Regions from separate parts of the Pseudomonas sp. SG20052 genome, predicted to be linked through region 2. Evidence: predicted binding sites of a transcription regulator. Region 2 holds the regulator's gene; each other region holds the start of a gene.
What was found. Region 2 encodes sigma-54, which starts transcription at its own class of promoters, with help from an activator protein. Its sites were predicted from a motif close to ANTGGCATNNANNTTGCTNT; they were not measured.

Region 1 (4,187 bases), 3.2 Mb from region 2:
GATCGGCCTGATTATTCTTGTCCTGGACATTTGGGCAATCATCAACGTGCTCAAAAGTGGCGCTGACACAGGGATGAAAATCATCTGGGTGCTGCTGATTCTGCTGCTGCCTGTCCTGGGCCTGATCATCTGGGCTATCGCCGGGCCCCGGGGCAATGTGCGGATCTGACCCCAACACCGCCCCCCTGTAGGAGCGAGGCTTGCCCGCGAAGAACGATTAAACGGTTTAACAGAGAGACCAAGTTATCGTTCTTCGCGGGCAAGCCTCGCTCCTACAGGTATGTGGGTGTCAGAAGGTTCGACCTGTCATCTTCCGCAACGTAGAATGCGCGCCTTTCCCGGTTAATCGAGCCGATCGATTGGCCATCATGGGCGGGTAACCGTCCGTTGCCACCGCATTCATCGGAGCACTTCCCATGAGCAACATCACCACCAGCGAATACCTGGAAACCCTCTACGAAGGCTACGGCCAGCGTTTTCGCATGGAAAAACTGCTGCACGAAGTGCGCACCGAACACCAGCACCTGGTGATTTTCGAGAACCCGCGCATGGGCCGGGTCATGGCGCTGGACGGCGTCATCCAGACCACCGAGGCCGACGAATTCATCTACCACGAGATGCTCACCCACGTGCCGATCCTGGCGCATGGCGCCGCCAGACGTGTACTGATCATCGGTGGTGGCGACGGCGGCATGCTGCGTGAAGTGGCCAAGCACCGCAGCATTGAGCACATCACCATGGTCGAGATCGACGGCACCGTGGTCGACATGTGCAAGGAATTCCTGCCGAACCACTCCAAGGGTGCGTTCGATGATCCTCGCTTGAATCTGGTAATCGATGACGGCATGCGTTTCGTCGCCACCACCACCGAAAAATTCGACGTGATCATTTCCGATTCCACTGACCCGATCGGTCCGGGTGAAGTGCTGTTCTCCGAAAACTTCTACCAGGCCTGCCGTCGCTGCCTGAACGAGGGCGGCATCCTGGTCACGCAGAACGGCACGCCGTTCATGCAGATCGAAGAAGTCAAAACCACCGCGGGTCGCCTGCGCAGTCTGTTCCCGGACTGGCACTTCTATCAGGCCGCGGTGCCGACCTACATCGGCGGCTCGATGACCTTTGCTTGGGGGGCGACCAACACCGCCTATCGCAAGTTGTCCCGCGAAACCCTGCAACAGCGTTTCGCCGGCAGCGGCATCATCACCCGCTACTACAACCCGGAAATCCACATCGGCGCCTTCGCCTTGCCGCAATACGTGCTGCAAGCGATCAACAAGCCAAGCAACGACTAAACTGAAGATGTACGCATAGCCCCCTTGCAGGAGCGAAGCTTGCTCGCGAAAGCTTCGCTCCTGCAGGTTCCTGTATGTTTTTCATACCTGCATGCGGTAATCCGTTTGAACGATCACTCAGGCCAAACGTCCAGATGCTTGTAAGCCCATTTGCGGGTTTGTTCGAGGAGGCACTGATGCAAAAGTGGAAAATCACTTTCGTGGATGATCACGGTGAAAGAGTCGATGAAGTCTTTGAGTGCGACAAGTGCCCGGATAACGAGCAAGCCGCGAAACTCATCAAAGGCCGGCTCCTTCCTGTCGCCGCTGAGCTGGATCTGAATGATCTGGAAGGGCGCACCGCTGATGCCGGCGTAAAAAGTCTCAAAGCGCAGAACAGCATTCAAATCCTCGTTATCACGCCAATCTGAACAACACCTGTCTCATTCTTATCCAGGCCTTGGCAGCGCCTCCGTCTTGGGGCTACTCTGCAATCGAGATCAGCGAACGGATCGCTAAGGTCTGGACTTGTCAGCTACATGCTTGCTTCCCACCGGCGACCTGGTTGCCGCATCGCTCGCACCAATCGGTTGCGCGTGCCGGGAATACGGAAAGTCTATCCATCATGATTGAGGGGGACGTTTCATGAGCACAGCCTATCAAGAAGACATCAGCAGCAGCGTGTTGCGCCGCATGAAAGAAGGCGGTTTCGATTTTTCACGGTTCCATCCCATCGAGTTCTACGCCATTTTCCCGGACGAGGAGCGGGCACGCAGGGCGGCAGGGCAATACAAAGGTGAATCCTTGAACGCGCAAATCAGTGTGCGCGATGACGGCGCATGGGCGCTCGAACTGAGCAAAGTCATGTACGCCACCTACGATGACATCGGCGATTTCGAACAGGGTTTCGAGGCGGTGGTTGAGCCTCTGGGCGGCATCCTCGAAGGGTGGGGCGTCAAGCAGGAAATACGAGGGCGTCTCGCATAACGTTATGAACAGTGACAACGCTCAGCAACGGCTGACCTTCGGGTTGGCCGTTTTCGTTTGTGGCATCCGCCCCTTGGCAAAACCCTGAAACAAGAATCCCGAGGCAAAAAAAACCGCCTGAGCAGGCGGCTAAAGGGAAGTTCGGTCAGGTTTTGCAGCGGATGCGCGGATTATCCGCACCGCCGGCCGGGCAGTGAAATCAACTCTGACTATGCTGGTGATAGGTGACAACGTCGCCTTGCAATGAAGCGGGGGCGATCAGCGTGGGGCGTTTGCTGCACAGGATTGGTGCGGTGCAAACGGCGTGATTCTCCAACTGATTGATAACAAAGCGTTTCTGCCGATGGCACGGGCCTTGCGATGCCTAGATGTCCGGGTGACAAGGAGTACGGCATGATCCGCACCTATTTTGATGAGATGTACGATGCCGGCGGCCAGGTCCGCCCGCATTATCGGGAGTTTGCCCGTTGGCTGGCCGAGACGCCTGACGAGCTCTTGGCACAACGGCGACGCGAGGCCGATCTGTTATTTCATCGCGCCGGGATTACCTTCACGCTCTACGGTGATGAGCAGGGGACAGAGCGCCTGATTCCCTTCGATACCATCCCGCGCAGCATCCCCGCCAGTGAATGGCGGATCGTCGAGCGCGGCTGTATCCAGCGGGTCAAGGCGTTGAACATGTTCCTCGCCGACCTCTACCACGAGCAGCGCATCATCAAGGCCGGCATCATTCCGGCCGAGCAGGTGCTGGCCAACGAGCAATACCAGCTGGCGATGCAAGGGCTCGATCTGCACCGCGATATCTATTCGCACATTTCCGGTGTCGATCTGGTACGCGATGGCGACGGCACGTACTACGTGCTCGAAGACAACCTGCGTACACCCAGCGGCGTGAGCTACATGCTCGAAGACCGCAAGATGATGATGCGACTGTTTCCCGAGTTGTTCTCGGCTCAGCGCATCGCGCCAATCGACCATTATCCGAACCTGCTGCTCGACACTCTGAAAAGCTCCAGCCCGATCGATAATCCGAGCGTGGTGGTGCTGACGCCGGGTCGCTTCAACAGCGCGTTTTTCGAGCACGCCTTTTTGGCGCGAGAGATGGGCGTGGAGCTGGTGGAAGGCGCGGACCTGTTCGTGCGCGACGACAAGGTGTTCATGCGCACCACGGACGGGCCGAAGGCGGTCGACGTGATTTACCGTCGCCTCGACGATGCATTCCTCGACCCGCTGGCGTTCAACCCGGACTCGATGCTTGGCGTTCCAGGGCTGCTGTCGTCCTACCGAACCGGCAACGTGGTGCTGGCGAATGCCATCGGCACCGGGGTCGCGGACGACAAATCGGTGTATCCGTTTGTCACGGACATGATCCGTTTCTACCTGGACGAAGAGCCGATCCTGAAGAACGTGCCGACGTTCCAGTGTCGCAATCCTTCTGAACTGTCCCACGTGCTGGCCAATCTTCCAGACCTGGTGGTCAAGGAAACCCAGGGCTCCGGCGGTTACGGAATGCTGGTGGGGCCGGCGGCGACCGCGGCGGAAATCGAGTCGTTCCGCGCGCGAATCAAAGCCAAGCCTCATGCGTATATCGCGCAACCGACGTTATCCCTGTCGACCTGTCCGACCTTTGTCGAAAACGGCATTGCGCCACGCCATATCGACCTGCGTCCGTTTGTATTGTCTGGCCGTGAAACCCGGGTTGTGCCCGGCGGTTTGACCCGTGTGGCCCTGCGTGAAGGCTCTCTGGTGGTGAATTCTTCCCAGGGCGGCGGAACCAAGGACACCTGGGTGGTCGAGGATTGAAGGAAGCCTGCCATGTTAAGTAGAACTGCCTCGGATTTGTATTGGATGTCGCGTTACCTGGAGCGGGCGGAAAACCTCGCACGGATGCTCGACATCAGTTATTCGCTGTCGCTGATGCCGCAGGAC
Region 2 (4,187 bases):
ACCGTTTTGCTCGTCCAGGACAACCTGATACAAGGCTTCATTGCTCGGGGCGCTGCGCAGTTTTTCGCGCACTTCCTTGCGGTCGAGCATGCTGGCGATCTGGCGCAGTAACTCCAGGTGCGCATCGGTAGCGGCTTCCGGGACCAGCAGAACGAACAGCAGGTCGACCGGGGCGCCGTCGATGGCGTCGAAATCAATGGGTGCATCAAGGTGCATCAGGGCGCTGATGGGCGAGGTGCAGCCCTTCAGGCGGCAGTGGGGAATGGCGATGCCGTTGCCAAAACCGGTTGAGCCGAGTTTTTCACGGGCAATCAGAGCCTCGAAGACATCTTGCATCTCCAGATCCGGCACTTCTTTGTGGATAAGGTTGGCAATTTGCTCGAGGGCTTTCTTTTTACTGCCGCCCGGCACGTTCACGAGGGAACGGCCGGGGGTCAGGATGCTTTCAAGTCGGATCATGGGTTGGGAGTGTTAACGACCGGTCGCGCCCTGGAGGAGGCTTTGGGTCTTTTCCTTATGCTTTTTGAGTTGTTTATCCAGCTTGTCGGTCAGTGCGTCGATCGCCGCGTACATATCGGTATGCTCCGCGTTTGCGACCACTTCATTGCCGGGAATATGCAGCGTGGCTTCGATTTTCTGCTTGAGCTTTTCGACCGTCATTGTGACCTGCACGTTGGTGATCTTGTCGAAATGCCTCTCTAATCGTTCGAGTTTTTCGCCGATGTAGGTGCGAAGAGGTTCGGTCACTTCCAGTTGGTGTCCACTGATGTTGACTTGCATACAGCTTCTCCTTCGTTGCCAGTGCATAAAGCGGCAGGCAGAAATGCCTGCCACTGGAACGCTGTGGCGTGGCTCTACATCAACCGCTTGCGTTCGCTCGAAGGCGCGATCCCGAGGGATTCACGGTACTTGGCGACGGTGCGGCGAGCCACCTGAATGCCTTGTGCCTCCAGTAAACCAGCGATCTTGCTGTCACTCAACGGCTTTTTCTGATTTTCAGCAGCAACCAGTTTTTTGATGATCGCGCGGATCGCCGTGGACGAGCATTCACCGCCTTCGGAGGTGCTGACGTGGCTGGAGAAAAAGTATTTCAGTTCATATATGCCCCGAGGGGTATGCATGAATTTTTGCGTGGTGACCCGTGAAATCGTCGACTCGTGCATCCCCACCGCTTCGGCGATGTCATGCAGGACCAGCGGCTTCATCGCTTCGTCGCCGTATTCAAGAAAGCCGCGCTGATGCTCGACGATCTGAGTGGCTACTTTCATCAGGGTTTCGTTGCGGCTTTGCAGGCTCTTGATGAACCAGCGGGCCTCTTGCAACTGATTGCGCATGAAGGTGTTGTCGGCGCTGGTGTCGGCGCGGCGCACAAAACCGGCGTATTGGGCGTTGACCCGCAGCCGTGGCACCGATTCCTGGTTCAGCTCGACCAGCCAGCGCTCATTGTCCTTGCGCACGATCACGTCAGGGACAACATATTCGGCTTCACTGGACTCGATCTGCGAGCCCGGGCGCGGGTTGAGGCTCTGCACCAGCTCGATGACCTGGCGCAGCTCATCTTCCTTGAGCTTCATGCGACGCATCAGCTGGCTGTAATCGCGGCTGCCGAGCAGGTCGATGTAGTCGGTGACCAGGCGTTTCGCTTCGGCCAGCCAAGGCGTCTTGGCAGGCAGTTGGCGCAATTGCAGCAGCAGGCATTCGCCCAGGTTGCGGGCGCCAATGCCGGCCGGTTCGAATTGCTGGATGCGGTGCAGGACGGCTTCGATCTCGTCCAGTTCGATGTCCAGTTCCGGATCGAAGGCCTCGAGAATTTCCTCGAGGGTTTCGTCCAGGTAGCCCTGATTGTTGATGCAGTCGATCAGGGTCACGGCGATCAGACGATCGGTGTCGGACATCGGTGCCAGGTTCAGTTGCCACAACAAATGGCTTTGCAGGCTTTCACCGGCCGATGTGCGGGTGGTGAAATCCCACTCGTCGTCATCGTTGCTCGGCAAGCTGCTGGCGCTGGTCTGGTAGACGTCTTCCCACGCGGTATCAACGGGCAGCTCGTTGGGAATGCGCTCGTTCCAGTCGCCTTCCTCGAGGTTATCCACCGTCGGGGCGGTTTCCTGGTAGGAGGGTTCCGAAATGTCGGCGTTGGGGAGCTGTTCGGCTTTGTCGGCCAAGGGGTCGGCGTTATCGAAGTCGTCGCCTTCTTCCTGGCGTTCGAGCATCGGATTGGACTCCAGGGCCTCCTGGATTTCCTGTTGCAGGTCCAGGGTCGACAATTGGAGCAGGCGGATGGCCTGTTGCAGCTGCGGTGTCATCGTCAGCTGCTGGCCCATTCTCAAGACTAGCGATGGTTTCATGGCAGGGGCTTAACACCTTATTCGCCGGCGCACATGCGCCATCCACTACAGGGCGCCGGAGCGCCAAACATAAGCAAATTATATGCCCGAAACTGCAGCGTTTGCCTAGAGCGCTGTAACAATAAAAAAGTATTGATTTTTTATCGAGACGAGCGCTCGGACAATCAGCCAGACACCTTACTGCTTAAAGGCGGAATTCATGGCCCAGATACACTTCCTTAACCAGTTCGTTGGCCAGGATGGTGGCGGAGTCACCTTCGGCGATCAGTTGACCATCGTTGACGATGTAGGCGGTTTCGCAGATATCCAGGGTTTCACGGACGTTGTGGTCAGTGATCAGCACGCCAATGCCTTTGGCCTTGAGGTGGTAGATGATCTGCTTGATGTCGCCCACCGAAATAGGGTCCACACCGGCGAATGGTTCGTCGAGGAGGATGAATTTCGGGTTGGTGGCCAGTGCCCGGGCGATTTCCACCCGACGACGTTCACCACCGGACAGGCTCATGCCTAGGTTGTCGCGGATGTGGCTGATGTGGAATTCCTGCAGCAGGCTTTCCAGTTCCTTGCGACGCTCGGCCTTGTCGAGTTCCTTGCGGGTCTCGAGGATGGCCATGATGTTATCGGCGACCGAGAGTTTGCGGAAGATCGACGCTTCTTGCGGAAGATAGCCGATACCGGCCTTCGCACGACCGTGCATTGGCTGGTGGCTGACGTCCAGGTCGTCGATCAGCACGCGACCCTGATCGGCCTGCACCAGGCCGACGATCATGTAGAAACAGGTGGTCTTGCCGGCGCCGTTAGGGCCTAGCAGGCCGACGATTTGACCGCTGTCGATGGACAGGCTGACGTCACGCACGACCTGGCGGCTCTTGTAGCTCTTGGCCAGATGCTGAGCTTTCAGAGTTGCCATTAAGGAGCCTTTTTCGCGTCGTTTTTCGGCTTGGGCTGGATCACCATGTCGATGCGCGGACGCGACTCGGTAACCTTGCTACCCGTAGCACGCCCGGCGCTCGCAAGCTTTTTCTGGGTGTCGTAGACGATTTTTTCGCCCTGGGTGACGTTGTTGTCCTTGTCGACGACTTTTGCCTTGTCGATCAGCACGACGCGGTTTTGCGAGGCGTGGTACTGGATGGTCACGCCCCAGCCCTGAACAGGCTTGGTGTCGCCGGCCGTCTGCATCTGCTCGAAGTAGGCGAGGTTGCCCACCGAGGTCACCACGTCGATGTCGCCAGCCGGGGTACGGGTGATGGTCACGGTATTGCCGGTGACCTTCATCGAGCCCTGAGTGATGATCACGTCACCTTTATAGGTGGCAACGCCATTCTTGTCGTCCAGTTGGGCGTCGTCGGCCTGAATGCGGATAGGCTGCTCTTGATCGTTCGGCAGAGCCCAGGCGCTCACGCTTCCCAGTGCTGCGCCCAGACTGAGCAAAATAGGGAGAGTTTTAACGAGCCTCATACTGTCCTCTTACGTTCGATAGCAGGTGTATCCTGCTTTCTTTCAAATACGCTTTCATTCCGTTGCCTGTCGATACACCGCCAGCGCCGTCGATTCTAACGGGTTGATCGGTCTGCGCATATTGCTGCTGCGGGAACACCGTCATTCGGGTGGTGGTAATCAGGGTTCGGCGGTTTTTCTCGTCGAAACGGGTGATGCGCACCGAGTCGATCAGCTCGACCTGAGTGCCGTCCGGGTTGACTTCGCCGCGCTCACTCTGGACGTGCCACGGAAACTGCGTACCGCGAAACATGTTCAGGTCAGGGTTGGTCAGCAACGTCACCTCGCTCGCTTTCAGGTGTTCGACCTTGTCGGACGTCATTTCGTATTGCAGTTTGCCGT
Region 3 (4,187 bases), 3.3 Mb from region 2:
GCTCCGGCCCAGGGGCTCCTTCGAGGAGCCCTTTTTTATGCCCGCCAATTACCTGGAATCTGAACACTGCTTTTGTGGCGAGGGAGCTTGCTCCCGCTGGGCTGCGAAGCGGCCCCAGAACCAGCCACAACTCGGAGTGTCAGGTAAAACGCGGTTGCGGGGTTTACGACTGCTTCGCAGCCGAGCGGGAGCAAGCTCCCTCGCCACAAAAAACCTCAACGCCAGGACCTGCTCAACCCTTCAGCGCAGCGCCGCGATTGCGTCGACGGACTCGCGAATCAGCGCCGGGCCTTTGTAGATGAAGCCGGAATAGAGCTGCACCAGGCTAGCACCCGCAGTGATTTTCTCAGCCGCATGCTTGCCTTCGGTGATGCCGCCCACGGCGATGATTGGCAAGCGACCCGCCAGTTCCGCCGCCAATACCTTCACGGTGTGGGTGCTCTTGTCGCGAACCGGTGCGCCGGACAGACCGCCCGCCTCATCACCATGCTCCATGCCTTCAACGCCCACACGGCTCAGGGTGGTGTTGGTGGCAATCACTGCGTCCATCCCGGTTTCGATCAGCGCTTGCGCGACCTGAGCGGTTTCTTCATCGGTCATGTCCGGCGCGATCTTGATCGCCAGCGGTACATGTTTGCCGTGGCGCAGGGCCAGTTCCGCGCGACGGGTCGCCAGATCAGCCAGCAATTGCTTGAGCGAATCGCCGAATTGCAGGCTGCGCAGGCCCGGGGTGTTCGGCGAGCTGACGTTGACCGTCACGTAACTGGCGTGGGCGTAGACCTTGTCCAGGCAGATCAGATAATCGTCGACCGCGCGCTCAACCGGCGTATCGAAGTTCTTGCCGATGTTGATGCCCAGCACGCCCTTGTACTTGGCCGCCGCCACGCGTGCCAGCAGGTGATCGACGCCGAGGTTGTTGAACCCCATGCGGTTGATGATCGCCTCGGCCTCCGGCAGACGGAAAATCCGTGGCTTGGGGTTACCCGGCTGCGGACGCGGGGTGATGGTGCCTATTTCGACAAAGCCGAACCCCAGCTGGGCAAATCCGTCGATGGCCGCACCGTTCTTGTCCAGACCCGCCGCCAAACCTACCGGGTTCGGAAACTCCAGGCCCATGACGTTCACCGGCATTTTCGCCGGCGCCTTGCACAGCAGACTGTTGAGGCCCAAACGCCCGCCCGCGCCGATCAGGTCCAGGGACAGATCGTGGGAGGTTTCCGGGGAAAGTTTGAACAACAGCTGACGGGCCAGGGTGTACATGGGCGGTTTTGACTCGAATGGCGGCGAAATGAGGCGGCGATTATAGCCGGGCATCGGTGCCGCAAGCGAGGCGCGCAACAAAATCAGCGGACGATGGCATATGCCTTGCACCCTCACTGACATCAGCACTCATGCCAACGGCGGGATGAGTCGAAAGACAAAGGCGTCGTCACTTGGCCTTGCCCTGGCAAGCAGCCCGGTACGACGCTTTTTTTTGGAAGGTGTTTAACCATGAATGAAACCACAGCGGGCCCACTGGCCTGGGTCAATGGCAGCGATGCCCCGGAAAAGACTGAGATCAACCTCGGCTTCATGGCCCTGAGTGACTGTGCCTCGGTGGTGGTCGCGGCCACGCAGGGTTTCGCGCAGCCTTACGGCCTGACCCTGAACCTCAAGCGCCAGTCGTCCTGGGCCAACCTGCGGGACAAGCTGGTCAGCGGCGAACTCGACGCCGCCCACAGCCTGTACGGCTTGATCTACGCCGTGCACCTGGGCATCGGCGGCGTGGCGCCGACCGACATGGCGGTGCTCATGGGCCTGAACCAGAACGGCCAGAGCATCAACCTTTCTCATGGCTTGCAGGCCTTGGGGGTGACCAGTCCTGAAGCACTGGACCGGCACGTGCACCAAAGTCGCCCAAAACTGACCTTCGCCCAGACATTTCCGACAGGCACCCACGCCATGTGGCTGTATTACTGGCTCGCGAGCCAGGGCATTCATCCGTTGCAGGACGTCGACAGCGTGGTGGTGCCACCACCACAGATGGTCGCGCACCTGCAAGCCGGACGCATCGACGGTTTCTGCGTCGGCGAACCGTGGTCCGCCAGCGCGGTGAAGCAGAATCAGGGGTTCACCATGGCAACGACCCAGACCATCTGGCCTGATCACCCGGAAAAAGTCCTCGGCTGCACTCGCGCCTTTGTCGAGCAGTACCCCAACACCGCCCGGGCATTGGTGATGGCGATCCTCGAAGCCAGCCGCTTCATTGAAGACGGCAGCGAGAACCGCCGTAGCACCGCGAAGCTGTTGAGCGCGCCCGAATACCTTGATGCACCGCTCGATTGCATCGAACCGCGCTTGCTTGGCGACTACGCCGATGGCCTCGGCAATCGCTGGCAGGACCCGCACGCGCTGCGTTTCCATGCGGGCGGTGAGGTCAACGTGCCGTACTTGTCCGATGGTATGTGGTTCATGACCCAGTTCCGCCGCTGGGGCTTGTTGCGCGACGACCCGGATTACCTCGGCGTGGCCCGTGAGGTCCAGCAACTAGACTTGTATCGTGAGGCCGCCAGCGCAGTCGGTGTTGCCGCCGAGGGTGAGGACATGCGCAGCAGCCAATTGATCGACGGCAAAGTCTGGGACGGCTCCGACCCGACCGGCTATGCCCGCAGTTTCAAGCTGCACGCCATGAGCGAAAGCTCGCACCGAATCGCCAGCCGCTGACAGGAGACTGCGAATATGTTGCGTATCCTGCTGATCAACGACACCGCGAAGAAAGTCGGTCGCCTGAAAGCAGCCCTGACCGAAGCCGGGTTCGAGGTGATCGACGAATCCGGCCTGACCATCGACCTGCCCGCGCGCGTCGAAACGGTGCGTCCGGATGTGATTTTGATCGATACCGAGTCACCCAGCCGCGATGTGATGGAGCAAGTGGTGCTCGTGAGCCGCGACCAACCGCGACCGATTGTGATGTTTACCGATGAACATGACCCCGATGTGATGCGCCAGGCAATCAAGTCCGGGGTCAGTGCCTACATCGTCGAAGGCATTCACGCACAACGCTTGCAGCCGATTCTCGACGTGGCCATGGCGCGCTTTGAAAGCGACCAGGCCCTGCGCGCCCAGCTCAACGCCCGCGACCAGCAACTGGCCGAGCGCAAGCGCATCGAGCTGGCCAAGGGGCTGTTGATGAAGATGAAGGACTGCAACGAGGAAGAGGCTTACACCCTCATGCGCCGCCAGGCCATGAGCCGGCAGCAGAAACTGATTCAGGTGGCGGAGCAGATTATTGCCATGAGTGAATTGCTCGGCTGACCTCTTACCCTTTGTGGCGAGGGAGCTTGCTCCCGCTGGGCTGCGAAGCGGCCCCAAAAAACCCGCCAGCCTAACCGATTTTGTGAGTGCTGCGCACTCAAGCGGGAGCAAGCTCCCTCGCCACAAAAATCTCCTCAACCCACATTCCCGAGGGTTGGCACAGATCTGGCTAAGTAATCCATACAGGTAACCAACGGCGGTTGCCCCACCTACGACAAAGACGTCGCTCACCTCATTTGCCCACGGCGAATCGGGTGGCGGCGTTTTTTCGTTTTGGCCCCAGAGATCGGGGCCGGTGGTGCGGCCGAGGCGGCGCCCCACCTGCAAGCTTCTGACTCCTTCTCGAGACTCCCTACAGCTGAGGTGCGCGATGAATTCAAGCTTCTGGAAATCTGGCCATACCCCGACATTGTTCGCGGCCTTCCTCTATTTCGACCTGAGTTTCATGGTCTGGTACCTGCTAGGCCCACTGGCGGTGCAGATCGCTACCGACCTGCAACTGACCACCCAGCAACGCGGGCTGGTGGTGGCCACGCCGATTCTGGCCGGGGCCATACTGCGCTTTTTGATGGGCTTGCTGGCTGATCGCCTGTCGCCCAAGACCGCTGGCCTGATCGGCCAGGTGATCGTCATCTGCGCCCTGTTCGTTGCCTGGAAACACGGCATCCACAGTTACGAACAAGCGCTGCTATTAGGCTTGTTTCTCGGTGTGGCCGGCGCATCCTTCGCCGTCGCCCTGCCGCTGGCCTCGCAATGGTATCCGCCGCAACACCAAGGCAAGGCCATGGGCATCGCCGGTGCCGGCAACTCGGGCACCGTGCTTGCCGCATTGATCGCCCCGGTGCTGGCGGCCGCCTTCGGTTGGAGCAACGTGTTCGGTTTCGCCCTGATCC
Region 4 (4,187 bases), 3.0 Mb from region 2:
TTCGTAAAGATTTCGTTACGAATGGATCGCAGTGGCGCAGGTATTGAGTTTTTCGGGTTTGAAAAGCGTTGCGCCTGTCACATAATCTTGACGGCTATCTGAGCGTGCCAGCAAAAAAATACCCTGTGGGAGCGAGCCTGCTCGCGAAAGCGTTCTGCCTGACACATCAATGCCGAATGCACCGACGTATTCGCGAGCAGGCTCGCTCCCACAGGGTTGTACCTCGGGCATCCAACCTATTGACCGTTTTTCTTGGGCCTTTATATGCGTATCAAAGTCCACTGCCAGAACCGCATCGGCATCCTGCGCGACATTCTCAACTTGCTGGTCGAGTACGGAATCAACGTCGCTCGCGGCGAGGTCGGCGGTGAGCATGGCAATGCGATCTACCTGCACTGCCCGAACCTGATCAATATTCAGTTCCAGGCGTTGCGTCCGAAATTCGAGTCGATTGCCGGGGTATTTGGCGTCAAGCGTGTAGGGCTGATGCCCAGCGAGCGTCGGCACATGGAGCTCAATGCCTTGCTCGGCGCCCTGGAGTTTCCGGTGTTGTCGATCGACATGGGCGGCTCCATCGTGGCGGCTAACCGGGCGGCGGCGCAGTTGCTCGGGGTGCGGGTGGATGAGGTGCCGGGGATTCCGCTGTCGCGTTACGCCGAGGATTTTGATTTGCCGGAACTGGTGCGTGCCAACAAGTCGCGGATCAACGGGCTGCGGGTCAAGGTCAAGGGCGATGTGTTCCTCGCCGACATCGCGCCGCTGCAATCCGAGCATGACGACAGCGAAGCCATGGCCGGTGCAGTCCTGACGTTGCACCGCGCTGATCGGGTGGGGGAGCGCATCTATAACGTGCGCAAGCAGGAACTGCGCGGGTTCGACAGCATCTTCCAAAGCTCGAAAGTCATGGCCGCGGTGGTCCGCGAAGCGCGGCGCATGGCGCCACTGGATGCACCGCTATTGATAGAAGGCGAAACCGGCACCGGTAAAGAATTGCTGGCCCGCGCCTGCCACCTCGCCAGCCCACGCGGCCAGTCACCCTTGATGGCACTCAACTGCGCCGGCCTGCCGGAATCGATGGCGGAGACCGAGCTGTTCGGCTACGGCCCCGGCGCCTTCGAAGGCGCGCGTGCCGAAGGCAAGCTTGGGCTGCTGGAGCTGACGGCGGGCGGTACGTTGTTTCTCGATGGCGTCGGGGAAATGAGCCCGCGCTTGCAGGTGAAATTGCTGCGCTTCTTGCAGGACGGTTGCTTCCGTCGTGTGGGCAGTGATGAAGAGGTCTATCTGGATGTGCGGGTGATCTGCGCGACGCAGGTGGACTTGTCCGAGTTATGCGCGCGGGGCGAGTTTCGCCAGGATTTGTATCACCGCTTGAACGTGCTCTCACTGCACATTCCGCCGCTGCGTGAATGCCTCGATGGTTTGACGCCGTTGGTGGAGCACTTCCTCGACCAGGCCAGTCGTCAGATCGGTTGCCCGCTGCCGAAGCTGGCGCCAGCGGCGATGGAGCGGCTCAGTCATTACCATTGGCCGGGCAATGTCCGGCAATTGGAAAACGTGTTGTTCCAGGCGGTTTCGTTGTGCGAAGGCGGGACCGTGAAGGCCGAGCACATTCGCTTGCCGGATTACGGCGTGCGTCAGCCGCTTGGCGATTTCTCCCTCGAAGGCGGGCTGGATGCGATCGTCGGGCGCTTTGAGAAAGCGGTGCTGGAGCGGTTGTATTCCGAGCATCCGAGCAGTCGGCAGCTGGGCAAGCGGTTGGGGGTTTCGCATACGACCATTGCCAACAAGTTGCGTGAATATGATGTCGGCAAAGACCCCGACGCTTAAGCTGAAGCAATGACAACTTTGTGGCGAGGGAGCTTGCTCCCTCGCCACAGGGGATCCTGTTGGCTGCAAAGGCCAGCACTTGCCACCAACCGGCATAACACCGCCGGTTTTTCGTCTCCGATACAATTCCTCAATCCCCGCAAAACCCCTCAAGTCCTTTGTTTGCCGGGCCTCGCACCGCCAGAAAAAAGTTGGTCTGTAAATTGCTTATCGCTCAACAGTACAGCGGTGGGCGGCAAACGTCCGGCATGCAGAGGAAAGAGTGTGGACAAGTACCTTTATGTGGCAATGACCGGCGCCAGCCAGAATGCACTGGCGCAGAAGGCTCATGCCAACAACCTGGCAAACATCTCTACCAACGGTTTTCAGAAGGACCTGGAACAGGCCCGTTCGATGCCGGTGTTTGGTGACAGCTTTCCGGCGCGTGCGTTTGCCATGACCGAGCGTCCGGCCACCGACTTCTCACCAGGTTCGCTGGTGGAAACCGGTCGCGACCTCGATGTCGCGGTGCAAGGCAATGGCTGGATCGCCGTGCAGACACCCGATGGCGCTGAAAGCTACGTGCGCACCGGCAGCCTGAACGTGGACGCCTTGGGCGTGCTGCGTGCCGGCAACGGTATGCCGGTGATGGGCAATGGCGGACCGATCGCCGTGCCGCCCGAGCAGCAGATCGAAGTGGGCGAAGACGGCACCATCAGCATCCGTGCGATGGGCGAAGGCCCGCGTGTGATGGCTGAAGTCGACCGTATCAAATTGGTCAACCCTGACCTGAAGAACATGACCAAAGGCCTGGATGGTTCGATCCACACCAAGGACGGCAAGCCGGCGCAAGCCGATGCAGGCGTCAAACTGGTGTCCGGGTTCCTTGAGTCGAGCAACGTCAACGCCGTGGAAGAAATGACCTCGGTACTGGCTTTGTCGAAGCAGTTCGAGCTGCACATCAAGATGATGAACACCGCCAAAGACGATGACCAGGCCATGGCTCGGGTCTTGCAGATCAGCTAATTATCAGAACGTCGCGCCGTAAAACAGGCGCACGAGGAGAATCGAATGCTTCCGGCTCTATGGGTTGCCAAAACAGGTCTGTCCGCCCAGGACACCAACCTGACGACCATTTCCAACAACCTGGCCAACGTGTCGACCACGGGTTTCAAACGTGACCGTGCCGAGTTCCAGGACTTGCTCTATCAGATCAAACGCCAGCCAGGCGCCCAGTCGACCCAGGACAGCGAACTGCCGTCGGGTCTGCAAGTGGGTACCGGTGTGCGCATCGTCGGCACCCAGAAAAACTTCACCGCCGGCAGCCTGCAAACCACTGAGCAGCCGCTGGACCTGGCCGTCGATGGTCGCGGTTTCTTCCAGATTCTGCAGCCGGACGGCACCACGTCCTACACCCGTGACGGCACGTTCCACCTCGATTCCAATGGCCAGATCGTCAATGCCAGCGGCTTCGCCCTGGAACCGGCCATCGTCATTCCGAACGACGCGCAGACCTTCACGGTCGGTCGCGACGGCACCGTGTCGGTCACCGTTCCGGGTAACCCGGCCAGCCAGGTGATCGGCAACCTGCAAACCGCCGATTTCATCAACCCGGCCGGCCTGCAAGCCGTGGGTAACAACCTGTTCCTGGAAACCGCTGCCAGCGGCGCGCCGCAAGTCGGCACCCCGGGCCTGAACGGTTTCGGTACCACGCTGCAGAACACCCTGGAAACGTCCAACGTCAGCACCGTTGAAGAGATGGTCAACATGATCACCACTCAGCGCGCTTACGAGATGAACTCCAAGGTGATCTCCACCGCCGACCAGATGCTCTCGTTCGTAACGCAGAATCTGTAATCAGTCTATGAGGCGGCCATGAGGTCGTCTGCAACACCGTGAGGTAGGGTCATGAATCGCTTTGTATCTGTTCTGGCACTGAGTGGGGTCGTCGTGCTCGCGGGCTGCGTCGCTCCGCCACCCAAGCCCAATGACCCTTACTACGCCCCGGTGTTGCCGCGCACGCCGTTGCCGGCTGCCGCCAATAACGGCTCGATCTATCAGGCCGGCTTTGAACAGAACCTGTACAGCGACCGCAAGGCGTTCCGGGTCGGTGACATCATCACCATCACCCTGAACGAGCGCACCCAGGCCAGCAAGAACGCCAACTCGCAAATCGGCAAGAACAGCAAGACCGACATCGGCCTGAGCTCGTTCTTTGGCGGTGGCCTGAGCACCAGCGACCCTGTGGGCAGCGGTAGCCTGAGCCTGGACGTTGGCTACGAAGGTGATCGCGCGACCAAGGGCGACAGCAAGTCCGGGCAGAGCAACAGCCTGACCGGCTCGATCACGGTGACCGTCGCTGACGTGCTGCCCAACGGCAT

Region 1: the regulator sigma-54 is predicted to act here: its motif matches at 2,601-2,620, upstream of RHP74_RS21450 (circularly permuted type 2 ATP-grasp protein).
Region 3: the regulator sigma-54 is predicted to act here: its motif matches at 1,353-1,372, upstream of RHP74_RS21180 (CmpA/NrtA family ABC transporter substrate-binding protein).
Region 4: the regulator sigma-54 is predicted to act here: its motif matches at 2,018-2,037, upstream of RHP74_RS22695 (flagellar basal body rod protein FlgF).

Annotation. Positions count from the first base shown of each region.
Region 1 covers NZ_CP134498.1:4,683,268-4,687,454, reverse strand. The annotation lists gene RHP74_RS21470 (PLDc N-terminal domain-containing protein) at 1-169, shown strand, start outside; gene speE (polyamine aminopropyltransferase) at 417-1,292, shown strand; gene RHP74_RS21460 (hypothetical protein) at 1,469-1,702, shown strand; gene RHP74_RS21455 (ribonuclease E inhibitor RraB) at 1,917-2,258, shown strand; gene RHP74_RS21450 (circularly permuted type 2 ATP-grasp protein) at 2,652-4,061, shown strand; gene RHP74_RS21445 (alpha-E domain-containing protein) at 4,074-4,187, shown strand, end outside.
Region 2 covers NZ_CP134498.1:1,087,290-1,091,476, forward strand. The annotation lists gene ptsN (PTS IIA-like nitrogen regulatory protein PtsN) at 1-459, opposite strand, end outside; gene hpf (ribosome hibernation-promoting factor, HPF/YfiA family) at 472-780, opposite strand; gene RHP74_RS04795 (RNA polymerase factor sigma-54) at 855-2,348, opposite strand; gene lptB (LPS export ABC transporter ATP-binding protein) at 2,533-3,258, opposite strand; gene lptA (lipopolysaccharide transport periplasmic protein LptA) at 3,258-3,806, opposite strand; gene lptC (LPS export ABC transporter periplasmic protein LptC) at 3,793-4,187, opposite strand, start outside.
Region 3 covers NZ_CP134498.1:4,618,627-4,622,813, forward strand. The annotation lists gene RHP74_RS21175 (quinone-dependent dihydroorotate dehydrogenase) at 241-1,260, opposite strand; gene RHP74_RS21180 (CmpA/NrtA family ABC transporter substrate-binding protein) at 1,492-2,703, shown strand; gene RHP74_RS21185 (ANTAR domain-containing response regulator) at 2,719-3,294, shown strand; gene RHP74_RS21190 (NarK/NasA family nitrate transporter) at 3,665-4,187, shown strand, end outside.
Region 4 covers NZ_CP134498.1:4,939,428-4,943,614, reverse strand. The annotation lists gene RHP74_RS22700 (sigma-54-dependent transcriptional regulator) at 265-1,827, shown strand; gene RHP74_RS22695 (flagellar basal body rod protein FlgF) at 2,092-2,832, shown strand; gene flgG (flagellar basal-body rod protein FlgG) at 2,878-3,663, shown strand; gene flgH (flagellar basal body L-ring protein FlgH) at 3,715-4,187, shown strand, end outside.